DNA from 2 places in the Kitasatospora sp. NPDC001261 genome. Region 1 is predicted to be linked to the other one. Evidence: riboswitches for the same ligand, from Rfam matches in the RefSeq annotation. Region 1 holds a riboswitch; the other holds the start of a gene.

Region 1 (7,182 bases):
GTGGTCGTGGAGGCGGTGCCGGCCGGGTCGGCGCCCGCGTTGGCGCGGCTGCTGACGGGGCAGCCCGCGGGGGCCGGGCCGACGGTGTGGCTGGGCAGCCCGGACGGGGACCCGGGGCTGACCGACGCGCTGGCGCGGCTGGCGGTGGAGCACGCCGGCGAGGTGCCGGAGATCGAGGTGCTGCCCGGCTCGTACGACCTGCCGGGGTCGCGGCTGCTGGACCTGGTGACGGTGATGGACCGGCTGCGCTCCCCGGGCGGTTGCCCCTGGGACGCCGAGCAGACGCACGAGAGCCTGGTGAAGTACCTGGTCGAGGAGGCGTACGAGCTGGTCGAGGCGATCGAGGCGGGGGACCGGGAGACGCTGCGCGAGGAGCTGGGCGACGTCCTGTTCCAGGTGTTCTTCCACTCCCGGATCGCCGAGGACCACCCGACGGAGCCGTTCACCGTCGACGACGTGGCCGGGGACATCGTCGAGAAGCTGATGTACCGGCACCCGCACGTGTTCGGGAACGTCGAGGTCGAGGGCGCCACGGAGGCGGAGGCGAACTGGGAGCAGCTGAAGGCGGCCGAGAAGGCGGACCGCGAGTCGGTGCTGGATGGCGTGCCGGCCGGGCTGCCCTCGCTGGCGTACGCGGCGAAGCTGGTGTCGCGGGTGCGCCGGGCGGGTTTCACGGGGGTGCCGGACGAGGCGTACGGGCTGCCGGCCGAGCTGACGGCCGATTCGGCGGGCCGGCTGCTGCTCGCGGTGGTGCAGCGGGCGCACGACGCGGGGGTGGACGTGGACGCCGCGCTGCGGTCGGCCGCGCGCGGTTACCGGGACGCGGTGCGCGCGGCCGAGGGCCTCGGTCCGGTCGGGGAGTAGGCGCTCAGGCCGCCGTGGCGGTGCGCTCGGGGCGCCGCTGCGGCGGGACGAGTTCGCCGATGGCCTCGCCGACGAGGAGGACGAGTTCGGCGAGCCGTTCCAGGTCGAGGTGGTCGGGCAGGTCCGCCAGCGAGATGATCCGCTCGCCGTCGGGGCCGGCCACGGCGAACAGGTCGATCGGCCCGAGGTGCTTCTCGGCGGTGTCCACGAGGGCGGCGACGTCGCTGGGGCGGCGGATGTCGCCGCAGACGCCGACGACGGGGCAGCCCGGCCGGTCGAGTTCGGCGGCGAGGTCCTCGGCGATGCCGGCGTACTGGTCGGCGATGAGCATTCCGGCGGTGCCGGCGGCGGCGAACCGGCGGGCGAGGCCCGCGCCCGACCCGCCGTCGAGGACCGCGATGACGACGACTGACCCGCTGACCCGCATGGTCTGCTCCTCCCTGTGGGCGACACCGCACCGGCGCCCACGCGTACTGCGGAGGATCGTAGGCACGTCCTGACCCTCCGCAACAGGGATTACCCCTCAGGTGACCAGGCTCACGCCCGCCCCGCGGCCAAGAGTCGGCCAAGAGCTGTCCACGGACCGGCCACGGACCGGCCACGGAGTGTTGGCACGCCCGACGCGTCCGGTCGCGGAAGCGCGGCGGAGGAGTGGCGGGGAAGCGGCGCCCCGCCGGAGGGAGGGCGCGCCCGTCGCACCGGATACGGTCGGTCCATGCCAGCTCAGCCCGTCCCCGCCCGGCCCGCCGCCCCGTCGTCCGACGCCCCCGCCCCGCAGCTGTTCACCTGGGAGTTCGCCGCCGACCCGTACCCCGCCTACGCCTGGTTGCGCGAGCACTCCCCGGTGCACCGCACCACCCTGCCGAGCGGGGTGGAGGCCTGGCTGGTGACCAGGTACGCGGACGCCCGGCAGGCGCTCGCGGACAGCCGGCTGTCGAAGAACCCGGCGCACCACAGCGGGCAGGCGCACCGCACCGGCCGGGTGGGCATCCCGGGGGAGCGGCAGGCGGACCTGATGACCCACCTGCTGAACATCGACCCGCCGGACCACACCCGGTTGCGCCGGCTGGTGTCGAAGGCGTTCACCCCGCGCCGGGTGGCCGAGTTCGAGCCGCGGGTGCAGCAGCTCACCGACCGGTTGATCGACGGCTTCGCGCAGCGCGGTTCGGCGGACCTGATCCACGAGTTCGCGTTCCCGCTCCCCATCTACGCGATCTGCGACATGCTCGGGGTGCCGGCCGAGGACCAGGACGACTTCCGCGACTGGGCCGGGATGATGATCCGCCACGGCGGGGGCCAACGCGGCGGCGTGGGGCGGGCGGTGAAGCGGATGCGGGCGTACCTGCTGGAGCTGATCCACCGCAAGCGGGCGGACCTCGGGGACGACCTGATCTCGGGCCTGATCCGGGCCGGCGACCACGGTGAGCACCTGACCGAGAACGAGGCCGCGGCGATGGCCTTCATCCTCCTGTTCGCGGGTTTCGAGACCACCGTGAACCTGATCGGCAACGGCACCTACGCGCTGCTGCGCAATCCGGAGCAGCGCCGGCTGCTGCAGGAGTCGGTGGTGCGCGGGGAGAGCGCGCTGCTGGAGACCGGGATCGAGGAACTCCTGCGCTACGACGGGCCGGTGGAGCTGGCGACCTGGCGGTTCGCGACCCGTCCGCTGACCATCGGCGGGGTGGACATCCCGGTCGGCGACCCGGTGCTGGTGGTGCTGGCCGCGGCGGACCGCGACCCGGCCCGGTTCGCGGCGGAGAACACCCTGGACCTGGCCCGGAAGGACAACCCCCACCTGGGCTTCGGGCACGGCATCCACTACTGCATCGGCGCTCCGCTGGCGCGGCTCGAAGGGCGTGCCGCGCTGGCCACGCTGCTTTCCCGGCTGCCCGATCTGCGGCTCGCGGAAAGCCCGGAGAATCTGCGCTGGCGGGGTGGTCTGATCATGCGTGGCCTGCGCGAACTCCCGGTGGAATTCAGTCCGGAGAGCCGTTCCCCGCACGCCCCTCTGCACCCCGTTCCGGATGCCTCTTCGACGCCTCCGACCTGCTGAGATCACGCTGACGGGAGGTCGCCGATTGCCCGCCGACGGGGGTGTGAACACCCATCAATCCGGACATAACGCCGCTGTTGGTAGGCGATCGGACACGGGCCGTAATTGTTGTGTGATATCGGTGATATGAGCTTGTGATTGGTCTGATGATCTGTCTACTCTCCCTGGAGTTCGCAGCTGCGGACCTCGTACGCGGAACGCCGAATCCTGCCCGCCGCGTCACGGGAAACCGACCAGAACCCTGGGCAGGGGCGGGGGAACCAGGTTTGTTGCCGTCTCCCCACGGCTTGGGGTGAAGCCGCCCGAGCGGAATCGTTTCCGCGTACGGCGGCCGGGCCACCTCCCGGTCCGAACCCGACAGCTCACCTCGCAGGCGTACGGAGAGGGACCTCTTCATGCTGTTCGTTGGAACTGGCCGTCACCGTCGTCGCACCCAGGCCGAGAAGGCCATCGCCGTCGCCGGTGTGGCCGGCGTCGGACTCGCGATGCCGCTCCTCACCGCCACCGGCGCCTCCGCCGCCCCGGCCTCCACCTGGGACTCCGTCGCCCAGTGCGAGAGCGGCGGCAACTGGAGCATCAACACCGGCAACGGCTTCTACGGCGGCCTCCAGTTCACGTCCAGCACCTGGAAGGCGTACGGCGGCACCGCCTACGCGGCGCAGGCCAACCAGGCCAGCAAGGCCCAGCAGATCTCGGTCGCCGAGAAGGTGCTGGCCTCGCAGGGTCCGGGCGCCTGGCCGGTCTGCTCCCAGAAGGCCGGTCTGACCAAGGGCGGTGCCCCGGCCTCGGTCGACACCTCCTCGGACGCCAAGCCGCAGTCCGCCCCCAAGCAGCAGGCCCCGAAGCCCGCCGCCAAGCCGGCCGAGAAGCCGGTCGCGCAGAAGCCCGCCGCCCAGAAGCCGGCCCAGAAGCCCGCCGCGCAGCCGGTCCAGCAGGTCGCCCCGCAGCAGCAGGCGCAGCCGCAGACCCCGGGCTTCTCCGGCAAGGCCGGCTGGGACGCCGACGCCAAGGTGTACTGGTACCAGAACAACGGCGGCTGGTACTGGACCAGCCACCAGAGCGTCTACCAGCAGTACGCCGGCCAGGCCGCCGCCCAGCCGCAGTACGCCCCGCGCGCCGCGCAGCAGGCCCCGCAGGCCGCCGGCCACGACTACACCGTCCGTGCCGGTGACACCCTGTCGACCATCGCCGCCGCCCAGGGCGTGTCCGGCGGCTGGAGCGCGCTGTACGAGCAGAACCACTCCACCGTCGGCGGCGACCCGAACCTGATCATGCCCGGCCAGGTGCTGCACCTCGGCTGAGCCGCCCCGCCCGACGCCGGCAGCACCCCGAGGCCGGGGTGCCCGCCGGGGGCGCCCGCCGCCGCGCCGGAGCGCTCGGCGTCGACGCCGCTCCACCCCGCCGTCCGAAGGGGGCCGGTCCTACCGGTCCCCTTCGTCCGCATTCGCCCGCTCCGGTGGGACAAGCTGGGACAAGCAGGTGAACTACCGGTGGGTAGCAGGGCCACACGGTGAGACGGGACCGAGGCCGACGCGGCCACGGCAGCCCGGGCGGTTAGGCTCTGGTCGTAACGACTCCGCAATCGTCCTGCTGGCAGCACCACCGTCAGACCGGACCCTGCTCTCGCAAGGAGATGCCTCGTGCCGTCCATCGATGTCGTCGTAGCCCGTGAGATCCTCGACTCCCGCGGCAACCCCACGGTCGAGGTCGAGGTCGGCCTCGACGACGGCAGCACGGGTCGTGCCGCTGTCCCGTCGGGTGCCTCCACCGGTGCCTTCGAGGCGCTGGAGCTGCGCGACGGCGACAAGAACCGCTACTTCGGCAAGGGCGTCGAGAAGGCCGTCCTGGCCGTCATCGAGCAGATCGGCCCGGAGCTGGTCGGCTACGACGCCACCGAGCAGCGCCTGATCGACCAGGCCATGCTGGACCTGGACGCCACCCCGGACAAGTCCTCGCTCGGCGCCAACGCCATCCTGGGCGTCTCGCTGGCCGTCGCGCACGCCGCCTCCGAGGCCAGCGACCTGCCGCTGTTCCGCTACCTGGGCGGCCCGAACGCGCACGTCCTGCCGGTCCCGATGATGAACATCCTCAACGGCGGGTCGCACGCGGACTCCAACGTCGACATCCAGGAGTTCATGATCGCCCCGATCGGCGCGGAGTCCTTCTCCGAGGCCGTCCGCTGGGGCGTCGAGGTCTACCACACGCTCAAGGGCGTGCTGAAGGAGCGCGGCCTGTCCACCGGTCTGGGCGACGAGGGCGGCTTCGCCCCGAACCTGGACTCCAACCGCGAGGCCCTGGACCTCATCGTCGAGGCCATCGAGAAGGCCGGCTACGTGCCCGGCCGTGACGTCGCGCTGGCCCTGGACGTCGCCTCCTCCGAGTTCTACGAGGACGGCGCCTACCGGTTCGAGGGCAAGGACCTCACCGCCGCCGAGCTCATCGAGTACTACGCCGAGCTGGTCGCCGCCTACCCGCTGGTCTCCATCGAGGACCCGCTGGACGAGTCGGACTGGGCCGGCTGGAAGGCCATGACCGACAAGCTGGGCGACAAGGTCCAGCTGGTCGGCGACGACCTGTTCGTCACCAACCCGGCCCGTCTGGCCCGCGGCATCGAGACCGGCACCGCCAACGCGCTGCTGGTGAAGGTGAACCAGATCGGTTCGCTGACCGAGACCCTGGACGCCGTCGAGCTGGCCCAGCGCAACGGCTACCGCTGCATGATGTCGCACCGCTCCGGCGAGACCGAGGACGTCACCATCGCCGACCTGGCCGTCGCCACCAACTGCGGCCAGATCAAGACCGGTGCCCCGGCCCGTTCCGAGCGCGTCGCCAAGTACAACCAGCTGCTGCGCATCGAGGAGATCCTCGACGACGCCGCCGAGTACGCCGGCCGCGGCGCCTTCCCGCGCTTCCGCCACGAGGGCTGAGCGCTCCCGGTAGCGCACGCCTGACCGGTGCCCCGCCGTTCACCCCGTAGGGTGGACGGCGGGGCACCGTCGCGACCAGGAGGGGATACGGGAGATGGCTGGCTGGAGGATCCCGGGCTTGGCGGCCCGGCCCCGGTTCACGAGCCGGGCGACCGTCCTCGTCCTGGTGCTCTGCTCGCTGGTGGCGATCCTCGCCTACCCGACGCGGCAGTTCATCTCCCAGCGCGCCGAGATCTCCGCCCAGCGGGCGAAGGCCGACCACGCGCGCCAGCAGGTCGAGCAGCTGCGCCGGGAGAAGGCCCGCTGGCAGGACCCGGAGTACGTCAAGGCGCAGGCCCGCGCCCGGCTGCACTACGCGGTGCCGGGGGAGACCCCGTACATCGCGGTGGACCCGGCCGGTCAGGCCTCCGCCAGGACCTCCTCGTCCGCGGGCGGGGCCGCCTCCGGGCCGAACGCGGCGCCCGGCGGCGCCGCCGGCCAGGCGAAGGCCGCCAAGCCCTGGTATGCCAGCATCTGGGACTCGGTGGACGCCGCCGACACCGCCGCGGCGGCCCCCGCCACCCCCCTTCCCCTCCCACCGTCCCCCGTTGGAGACACCTCCCCCCATGACCACTGAGAACCACCCCACCGTCTCCGACGCCGACGTCGCGGCCATCGCCGCCCAGCTCGGCCGGGTGCCGCGCGGCCTGCGCGGCGTGGCGCACCGCTGCCCCTGCGGCAACCCGGACGTCGTGGAGACGGCTCCCCGGCTGCCGGACGGCACGCCGTTCCCCACGCTCTACTACCTGACCTGCCCCAAGGCCGCCTCGCTGATCGGCACCCTGGAGGCGGAGGGCGTGATGAAGGACCAGAGCGCCCGGCTCGCCGAGGACCCGGAGCTGGCCGCCGCCTACCAGAAGGCGCACGAGGACTACATCGCCCGGCGCGACGCGATCGAGGTGCTGGAGGGCTTCCCGAGCGCCGGCGGCATGCCGGACCGGGTGAAGTGCCTGCACGTGCTGGTCGGCCACTCGCTGGCGGCCGGCGAGGGCGTCAACCCGCTCGGAGACGAGGCGATCGGCATGCTGGAGGACTGGTGGGCCAAGGGCCCGTGCGTCTCCCCGGCCGAGGTCGAGGCAGCCGGCGAGCGGGTCGCCCGCAACCGCGCCAAGGAGCAGGACCACGAGGCCGTGATCGCCGCCAAGCAGCAGAAGGCCGCCGAGCGCGCCGCGAAGAAGCGGGCCGCCGAGGACGCCGCGGCGGAGCGGGAGTCCGAGTGAGCGCGACCCGGGTGGCCGCGATCGACTGCGGCACCAACTCGATCCGCCTGCTGGTCGCCGACCTCGACCCGGAGACCGG
Region 2 (7,182 bases), on a different contig from region 1:
CACGGACGAACGCGGCGTTCACGCGCCACGGAGTCGGCCCGGTGGGCCCGCTCTCGACGGAACGGCCGCAGACGAGGAGCCCCGCACATGCCGCGACAGGACACCCAGGGCCCGACCCGCCCCGGCGCTCCCCCGACGGCCGTGTGCGTGGGCGAGTCGATGGCCGTCCTGCTGCCGGACCGCCCGGGCCCGCTGGAGTCGGTGGAGAGCTTCCGTCTCTCGGTCGGCGGCGCGGAATCCAACGTGGCGGGCGCGCTGGCCGCGCACGGCGTGCCGACCGCCTGGATCAGCCGGGTCGGCGACGACGGCTTCGGCCGCCGGCTGCTCGCCGAGGTCGCCGCCCGCGGCGTGGACGTCTCGGCGGTCGCGGTCGACCCGCACCGCCCGACCGGCCTCTACCTGAAGGAGGTCGGCGGCACCACCGGCGACCGCCACGACCTCGGGCCCGGCCGCAGCCGGCTGCACTACCACCGGCGGGGCTCCGCGGCCGCCGCGCTCTCCCCCGGCCTGCTCGCCGACCCGGCCGCCGCCGCGCTGCTGGCCGGCGCCCGGCTGCTGCACCTGTCCGGCATCACCGCCGCGCTCTCCGACGACTGCCTGGCCCTGCTGCGCGCCCTGCTCGCCGACCGCCGTCCGGACCGCCTGGTCAGCTTCGACCTCAACTGGCGCCCCTCGCTCTGGCTCGACCGCGACCCGGCCGTCCTGCCGCCGCTGCTGGACGCCGCCGACCTGCTGCTGCTCGGCGCCGACGAGGCCGAGGCCGCCTTCGGCACCGGCGACCCGGCCGAGCTCCGCCGCCGCTTCCCCACCCCGGCCACCGTCGTGGTCAAGGACGCGGCCCGGCAGGTCACCGCCCTGGAGCAGGACGGTACGGCGGTCACCGAGCCGGCCCTCGCGGTCGAGGTGGTCGAGGCCACCGGCGCCGGCGACGCCTTCGCGGCCGGCTACCTGGCCGGCACCGTCCGGGGCCTGGACCAGCGGCGCCGGCTGCGGCTCGGCCACCTGAGCGCCGCCTGCGCGCTGACCGCCCCCGGCGACCAGGCCGAGCTGCCGGACGCCGCCGTGGTGGCCGCCCTGCTCGACGCCTCCCCCGCCCAGTGGGCCGCCACCCGGGTCACCCCGGAGGGCATCACCGGCCCGTCCCTGCCCGCCGGCGTCGCGCGTCCGGCCGACCGGACGCCGTGCGCCGACCGGTCGTCGTCCGCCGACCGGGCCCGGGCACAATGAGCGGGAACCCCAGCCCTCGAAGCGGAGCACGATGAGTCAGACCGTCACCCGCGCCCTGCGCATCCTCGCCGAGCTCGGCGAGGGCGAGCGCTCCCTCGACCAGCTCGCCGAGGTGCTCGGCGTCCACAAGACGACCGTGCTCCGACTGCTGCAGAGCCTCGAAGAGGAACGGTTCGTCTATCGCGACGCGGCCTACCGCTACCACCTGGGCGCCGGCCTCTTCGCGCTCTCCGGTCTGGCCCTGGAGCAGCGCGGCGTGCGCCGGATCGCCGCCCCGCACCTGGCCGAGCTGAACGCCGCCACCGGCCAGACCGTGCACCTGGCCGCGTACGAGGGCGGCGAGGTGGTCTACATCGACAAGTTCGACTCCCGCCACCCGGTGCGGATGTACTCCCGGATCGGCCTGCGCGCCGCCCTGCACAGCGCCGCCGTCTCCAAGGTGCTGCTGGCCGACCTGCCGCTGCCGGAGCGGCGCCGGGTGGTGGCCGGGATCGACTTCGTCCGGCACACCGAGCGCACCCTGACCACCCCCGAGGCGCTGCTCGCCGAGCTGGAGAGGGTCGCCGCCCAGGGCTGGGCGCAGGACCACGCCGAGCACGAGTCCTTCATCAACTGCGTGGCCGCGCCCGTCCGGGACGCCAGCGGGCGGGTGGTCGCCGCCGCCTCGATCTCCGTCCCGGACGTCGTCCTGCCGTACGAGCAGGTGCTGGACCTGCTCCCGCAGCTGCTCGCCACCACCCGCGCCGTCTCGGCCGACTGCGGCCGCCCCGACCACAACTGACGAACCGTCACACAACGTAAGGAACCCGATGTCCGCCGAGCACCCCCAGACCTTCGAGAAGACCGAGATCCGCACCGACGGCGCCCCCGCCCCCGCCTGGATGTTCTCCCAGGGCGTCCGCAAGGGCCCGTTCCTCCAGGTCTCCGGCCAGGGCCCGCAGGACCCGGCCACCGGCGAGTACCTGCACCACGGCGACGTGAAGGCGCAGACCCGCCGCACCCTGGAGAACGTCAAGGCCATCGTCGAGGCCGGCGGCGCCACCATCGAGGACGTGGTGATGTTCCGCGTCTACCTCACCAAGCGCGCCGACTTCCCGCTGATGAACGAGGTCTACGCCGAGTTCATCGACGAGAACATCAAGCCCGGCGGCGTGAAGCCGTGCCGCACCACCGTCTTCGTCGAGCTGCCGCAGGAGCCGATGCTGGTCGAGATCGACGCCCAGGCCGTCATCGGCTGACCCGGCCCCGCCCGACGGAAGGGCCCGGACGCCACCCGCGCGTCCGGGCCCTTCCGCCTGCCCGGGCCCGCCCGCTCGCCCCACCGCCTGCTTGCCACACCGCCTGCTTGCCACACCCCCAGCCGCACATTAGGTTAGGCTCACCTAACCAACTGGAGGTCCGTCCATGAGCCTGCCCACCGGCGACACCGAGGTCCCCGAGCCCAGCACCGCCGACCGGATCCACAGCCTGCTCAGCACGACCTCCTCGCTCACCGTCCGCGCCCTGGGCGAGCGCCACCACCTGGACACCCCGGTCTCCGTGCACGGCTCCCGGCTGCGGCTGCGCGCCGCCCTGGACGACCCGCTGACCACGGCCGCCGTCGGCGCCGCCGAGGGCCTCGCCGTCGTCCTCGACGTCACCGACATCGCCCCCGTCGCCGTCCGCGACCGCGTCCGCGCCCGCCTCACCCTGGCCGGCCGACTGCGACCGGCCCACCTCACCGACGACGGCCTCGGCGTGCACCTGCGGGTGGACGTCGCCCACGCCGTCCTCGCCACCCCGTACGCCACCGGCGCGATCACCGCCGCCGACCTCGCCCTGGCCACCCCCGACCCGCTGGCCCGGTACGAGGCCATGCTGCTCACCCACCTCGCCGACGACCACGCCGAGGCGCTCGACGTCCTCACCCGGCTGCTCGACCCGGCCGTGCTCGCCCACGCCCCGGAGGTCCGCCCGCTCGCCCTGGACCGCCACGGCCTGGTGCTGCGCCTGGACCACTCGCACGGCCACCGCGACGTCCGCCTGGTCTTCCCCGAACCCGCCCGGGACACCGACGACTTCGGCCACCGGATGCACGAGCTGCTGGCCGCCGCCCAGTACGGCCTGCCGGTCCACCGGCGCTGAACCCGGGCCCGCCCGGCGCGAACGCCCGGGCCCGCCGGCCACCGCGGCCCCGGCCCGGTCACCGCTCGACCGCGTCCTCCAGCACCACCCGCCCGATCCGCGCGTACAGCCCGGGCCGCCACCGGCGCACCGCGAGCGCCAGCCCGATCCCGCCCGCGAACACCCCGATCACCAGGTACGGGATCAGCCGGAACAGCAGCGTGTGCGCCGCCTCCCCCGCCGCGGTGTCCCGGTTGAGCACCAGCAGCACCACCACCCCGGCCATCGCCACCCCGCCCGCCAGCGGCGCGGCCAGCGTCCGGAACCAGTGCGCCGTCTCCGGGTGCCGTCCGCGCACGTGGAAGTACCCGACCACGGCGAAGGAGCAGAGCGTCTGCACGACCAGGATCGCCATCGTCCCGAGCAGCGCCAGCAGCGTGTACAGGTGCGCGTACGGGTCCATGCCGGCCGCCAGGAACCCCGCCACCAGCCCCACCGCGATGACCGACTGCGTCACCGAGGCGACGTGCGGCGAGCCGTGCCGCGGATGGGTGCGGCCGAGCGCCGGGTGCAGCAGCCCCTCCCGCCCGATCGCGTACAGGTACCGGGCCGCGCACTGGTGGAAGGCCATCGCGCAGGCGAACGAGCCGGTGACGACCAGCCATTGGAAGACCTTCACCGCCCAGGCCCCCAGGTGCGCGGCGAGCTGGTCGAAGAACAGGCTGTTGCCGTCCTTGCCCGGCACCGCGCCGCCCGCCACCGCGACCGCCCGCTCGACCCCGTTGCCGGACACGATCATCCAGGACACGAACACGTAGAGCAGCCCGACCCCGATCACGGAGATCAGCGTGGCCCGCGGCACCACCCGCTTCGGGTCGCGGGACTCCTCGCCGTACATCGCGGTGGACTCGAAGCCCACCCAGGACCAGAACGCGAAGAACAGTCCGAGCCCGGCCGCCGAGGTGCCCGAACTCCCCACCCCCTTCAGCGCGTTCAGCGGGTTCAGGGTCCCGGCCGCGAGCCCGTCCGGCCCGCCGCCGGAGAGCAGCACCGCCAGTGAGACCGCCGACAGGACGCCGATCTCCAGCACCAGCGCGACCCCGAGCACCCTGGCCGTCAGATGCAGGTCGAACCAGCCCATCACCCCGATCACCGCCGCCCCGAACAGCGCGTACCAGCCCCAGCCGACGTCCACCCCCAGCTGCGAACGGACCAGCCCGCGCAGCGAGTACGCGAAGAAGCCGAGGGCCGCGGCCTCGGTGACGACGTACGCGAGCACCGCGAGCAGCCCCGAGGCCATCCCCGCCACCCGCCCCAGCCCGTGCGAGACGTAGCCGTAGAACGCGCCGGCCGCGGTGATGTGCCGGGCCATCGCCACGTAGCCGACCGAGAACACCGTCAGCACCACGGTCGCCACGATGTACGCGGCGGGCGCGCCCGCGCCGTTGCCCTGACCGACGATGATCGGCAGGTTGCCGGTCATCGCGGTGATCGGGGCGGCGGTGGCGAGCGCCATGAACACCACGCCGACCAGGCCGACCGAGTCCGCCTTCAGCCGGTCGACCCCGCCCGCCCCGGGCCGCTCCCGCCCGGCCGTCTCCCCCGCCACGCCCCCGCTGCGGACCGCCATCCGGCCTCCTCGCCTCCCGGCCCGCCCGACCGCCGGACCGGCCGGGCGCTGACCGTCCGCCAGCATGGCGCCCGCAGGCGCCCGGAGATCCCGGCGAACCCCCTGCGGGACACCGGAGTTGACGCTTCGTTCGATCGATCGAACACCCCGGGCGGGCCCGGGAACGAAAGCGGCCGGCCCGGCCGCACGAGGAGGTCCTCATGCGGCCGGGCCGGCCTGGGCGTGTCCCGCGCCCATGTCCGCCGTGCGGCGATCACCCGGTCGAGCGGTCACCCGACATGACCATCCCGGGCGATCGGTTCGCCCGCAGCGGCGGTGGTTCCTGGTACCCCGGAGCTCTCGGGGTCAGAGCGCGACGCCGTGCGCGCGCAGGTAGGCGACCGGGTTGATGTCCGAGCCGTACTCCGAGCCGTTGCGGATCTCGAAGTGCAGGTGCGGGCCGGTCACGTTGCCGGTGGCGCCGGAGAGGCCGATCTGCTGGCCGGCGGTGACGGTCTGACCGATCCTCACGCCGATCGAGGAGAGGTGCGCGTACTCGGCGTAGTGGCCGTCGGCGAGCCTGATCTCGACCTCGTTGCCGTAGGCGCCGCCGTTGCCGGCCTTGACCACGACACCATTGGCGACGGCGCGCAGCGGGGTGCCGGTGGAGGCGACGAAGTCCTGGCCGGTGTGGTGGCCGGAGGCCCACATCGAACCGGCCACGCCGTAGGCGGTGCCGAGCCGCGGGCTCGCCAGCGGGGCGACGAAGCCGGAGGTGGCGGCGGCGACCGGAGTGGCGGTCACGGCCTGGGCCGGAACGGCGACCTGGAGCTGGGTCTCGAGCTGCGCGGACGGCTTGGCGGCCTCGGTCTGCACCTGGACCTGGGCCTGCGGCTTGGCGGCCTGGGTCGCCGGAGCGGACGGCTTGGCGGGCTTGGCCGGAGCGGCGGGCTTCGCCGGGGCGGCGTCGGCGGCCGGAGCGGCGGCGTGGCCGGACAGCGCGAGCTGCTGGCCCGGGAAGATCAGGTTCGGGTTGGCGCCGACGACCGAGCGGTTCTGCTCGTACAGCGCGTGCCAGCCGCCCTCGACGTTCCTGGCGTCGGCGATCTTGGACAGGGTGTCACCGCTGACGACGCGGTAGCTCTCCTGCGCGGCCTGGGCGGCCGGAGCGGCGGCCTTCGCGGCCTGCTTGGCCTCGGTGGAGGCGGCGGCCGGAGCGGCCGGGGTGTGGGCCTGGGCGCTCATCGCGGTGACGAGCGGGAGGGCGAAGGACACACCGGTGACGGCGGTGGCGATGCCGATGCGGGCGGCGCGGGGCAGGGCGATACGACGAGCCTGTGCAGGCATGGAATTTTCCTCTCCGACGCCTGCGAGGTGAGCTGTCGGGTTCGGGCTGGAGTTGCCCGGCCGCTTGCGCGGCTTCACCCCAAGCCGGTCCTGGACGCCCGCGCCCTGAGGCGCGAACTCCGGTCCGGCGACTTACCTGTGGGTCCCCCGCTCCTGCCGTACAGAGTTCGTTTCGAACCACCGGGCAGCGGCAGGACTCGGCGTTCCACCCGGCGGATCCGTCCGGACTGGCCGGGCGGTCGCTGAACTAAAACCCATCCGTTCGGGTGAAGCAATGTCGATCTCTTGAAACGGCAACGATCCCCCCTGTCCCAGTGACCCTCCGCAGGCCCGAGCCCACGGTGCGTACACAACCCATTCACCCCCCGCCACTGATCCACGACCCTGCGCCGAGATCGGCCACGCCGCGCACCCGTCCGCTCACGCACCGCCAGCCGCCAACACACCCACCGGTGACCCTTGTCACGTGCGCCTCGGCAGCGCAGGATTCGCCCGTGGCCACCTCCGAGGCCGGCACCCTGCGCCTGGGCACCGCGCAGGGTCGCTGGGTACTAATGGCGACGGTGCTCGGCTCCAGCATGGCGATGCTGGACGGCACCGTGGTGAACGTCGCGCTGCCCCGGATCGGCGCCGACCTCGGCGCCTCCCTCGCGTCCCTGCAATGGACCCTGAACGCCTATCTGCTCACCCTGGCGGGCCTGATCCTGCTCGGCGGCGCGCTCGGCGACCGCTACGGGCGGCGCAAGGTCTTCCTGATCGGCGTGGTCTGGTTCGCCGTCGCCTCCGCGGCCTGCGCCGCCGCGCCGAGCATCCATGTGCTGATCGCCGCCCGCGCCGTCCAGGGCATCGGCGGGGCGCTGCTCACCCCCGGCTCGCTCGCCATGCTCCAAGCCGTC

What was found. A riboswitch is a leader RNA that binds a small molecule or an ion and turns the genes downstream of it on or off. The one in region 1 is predicted to bind cyclic di-AMP.
Region 2: linked by a shared signal. The riboswitch ahead of ACFY4B_RS39495 (peptidoglycan DD-metalloendopeptidase family protein) and the one ahead of ACFY4B_RS17335 (transglycosylase family protein) in region 1 are both predicted to bind cyclic di-AMP.

The regions. Positions count from the first base shown of each region.
Region 1 is NZ_JBIAXP010000011.1:236,953-244,134, reverse strand. Features, by position in the region: gene ACFY4B_RS17350 (MazG family protein) at 1-864, shown strand, start outside; gene ACFY4B_RS17345 (SDR family NAD(P)-dependent oxidoreductase) at 869-1,291, opposite strand; gene ACFY4B_RS17340 (cytochrome P450) at 1,580-2,917, shown strand; cyclic di-AMP (ydaO/yuaA leader) riboswitch at 3,139-3,307, shown strand; gene ACFY4B_RS17335 (transglycosylase family protein) at 3,313-4,218, shown strand; gene eno (phosphopyruvate hydratase) at 4,558-5,844, shown strand; gene ACFY4B_RS17325 (septum formation initiator family protein) at 5,939-6,460, shown strand; gene ACFY4B_RS17320 (DUF501 domain-containing protein) at 6,432-7,103, shown strand; gene ACFY4B_RS17315 (exopolyphosphatase) at 7,100-7,182, shown strand, end outside.
Region 2 is NZ_JBIAXP010000043.1:30,656-37,837, forward strand. Features, by position in the region: gene ACFY4B_RS39470 (sugar kinase) at 88-1,227, shown strand; gene ACFY4B_RS39475 (IclR family transcriptional regulator) at 1,259-2,008, shown strand; gene ACFY4B_RS39480 (RidA family protein) at 2,037-2,465, shown strand; gene ACFY4B_RS39485 (DUF2470 domain-containing protein) at 2,632-3,351, shown strand; gene ACFY4B_RS39490 (APC family permease) at 3,410-4,960, opposite strand; gene ACFY4B_RS39495 (peptidoglycan DD-metalloendopeptidase family protein) at 5,306-6,286, opposite strand; cyclic di-AMP (ydaO/yuaA leader) riboswitch at 6,289-6,489, opposite strand; gene ACFY4B_RS39500 (MFS transporter) at 6,841-7,182, shown strand, end outside.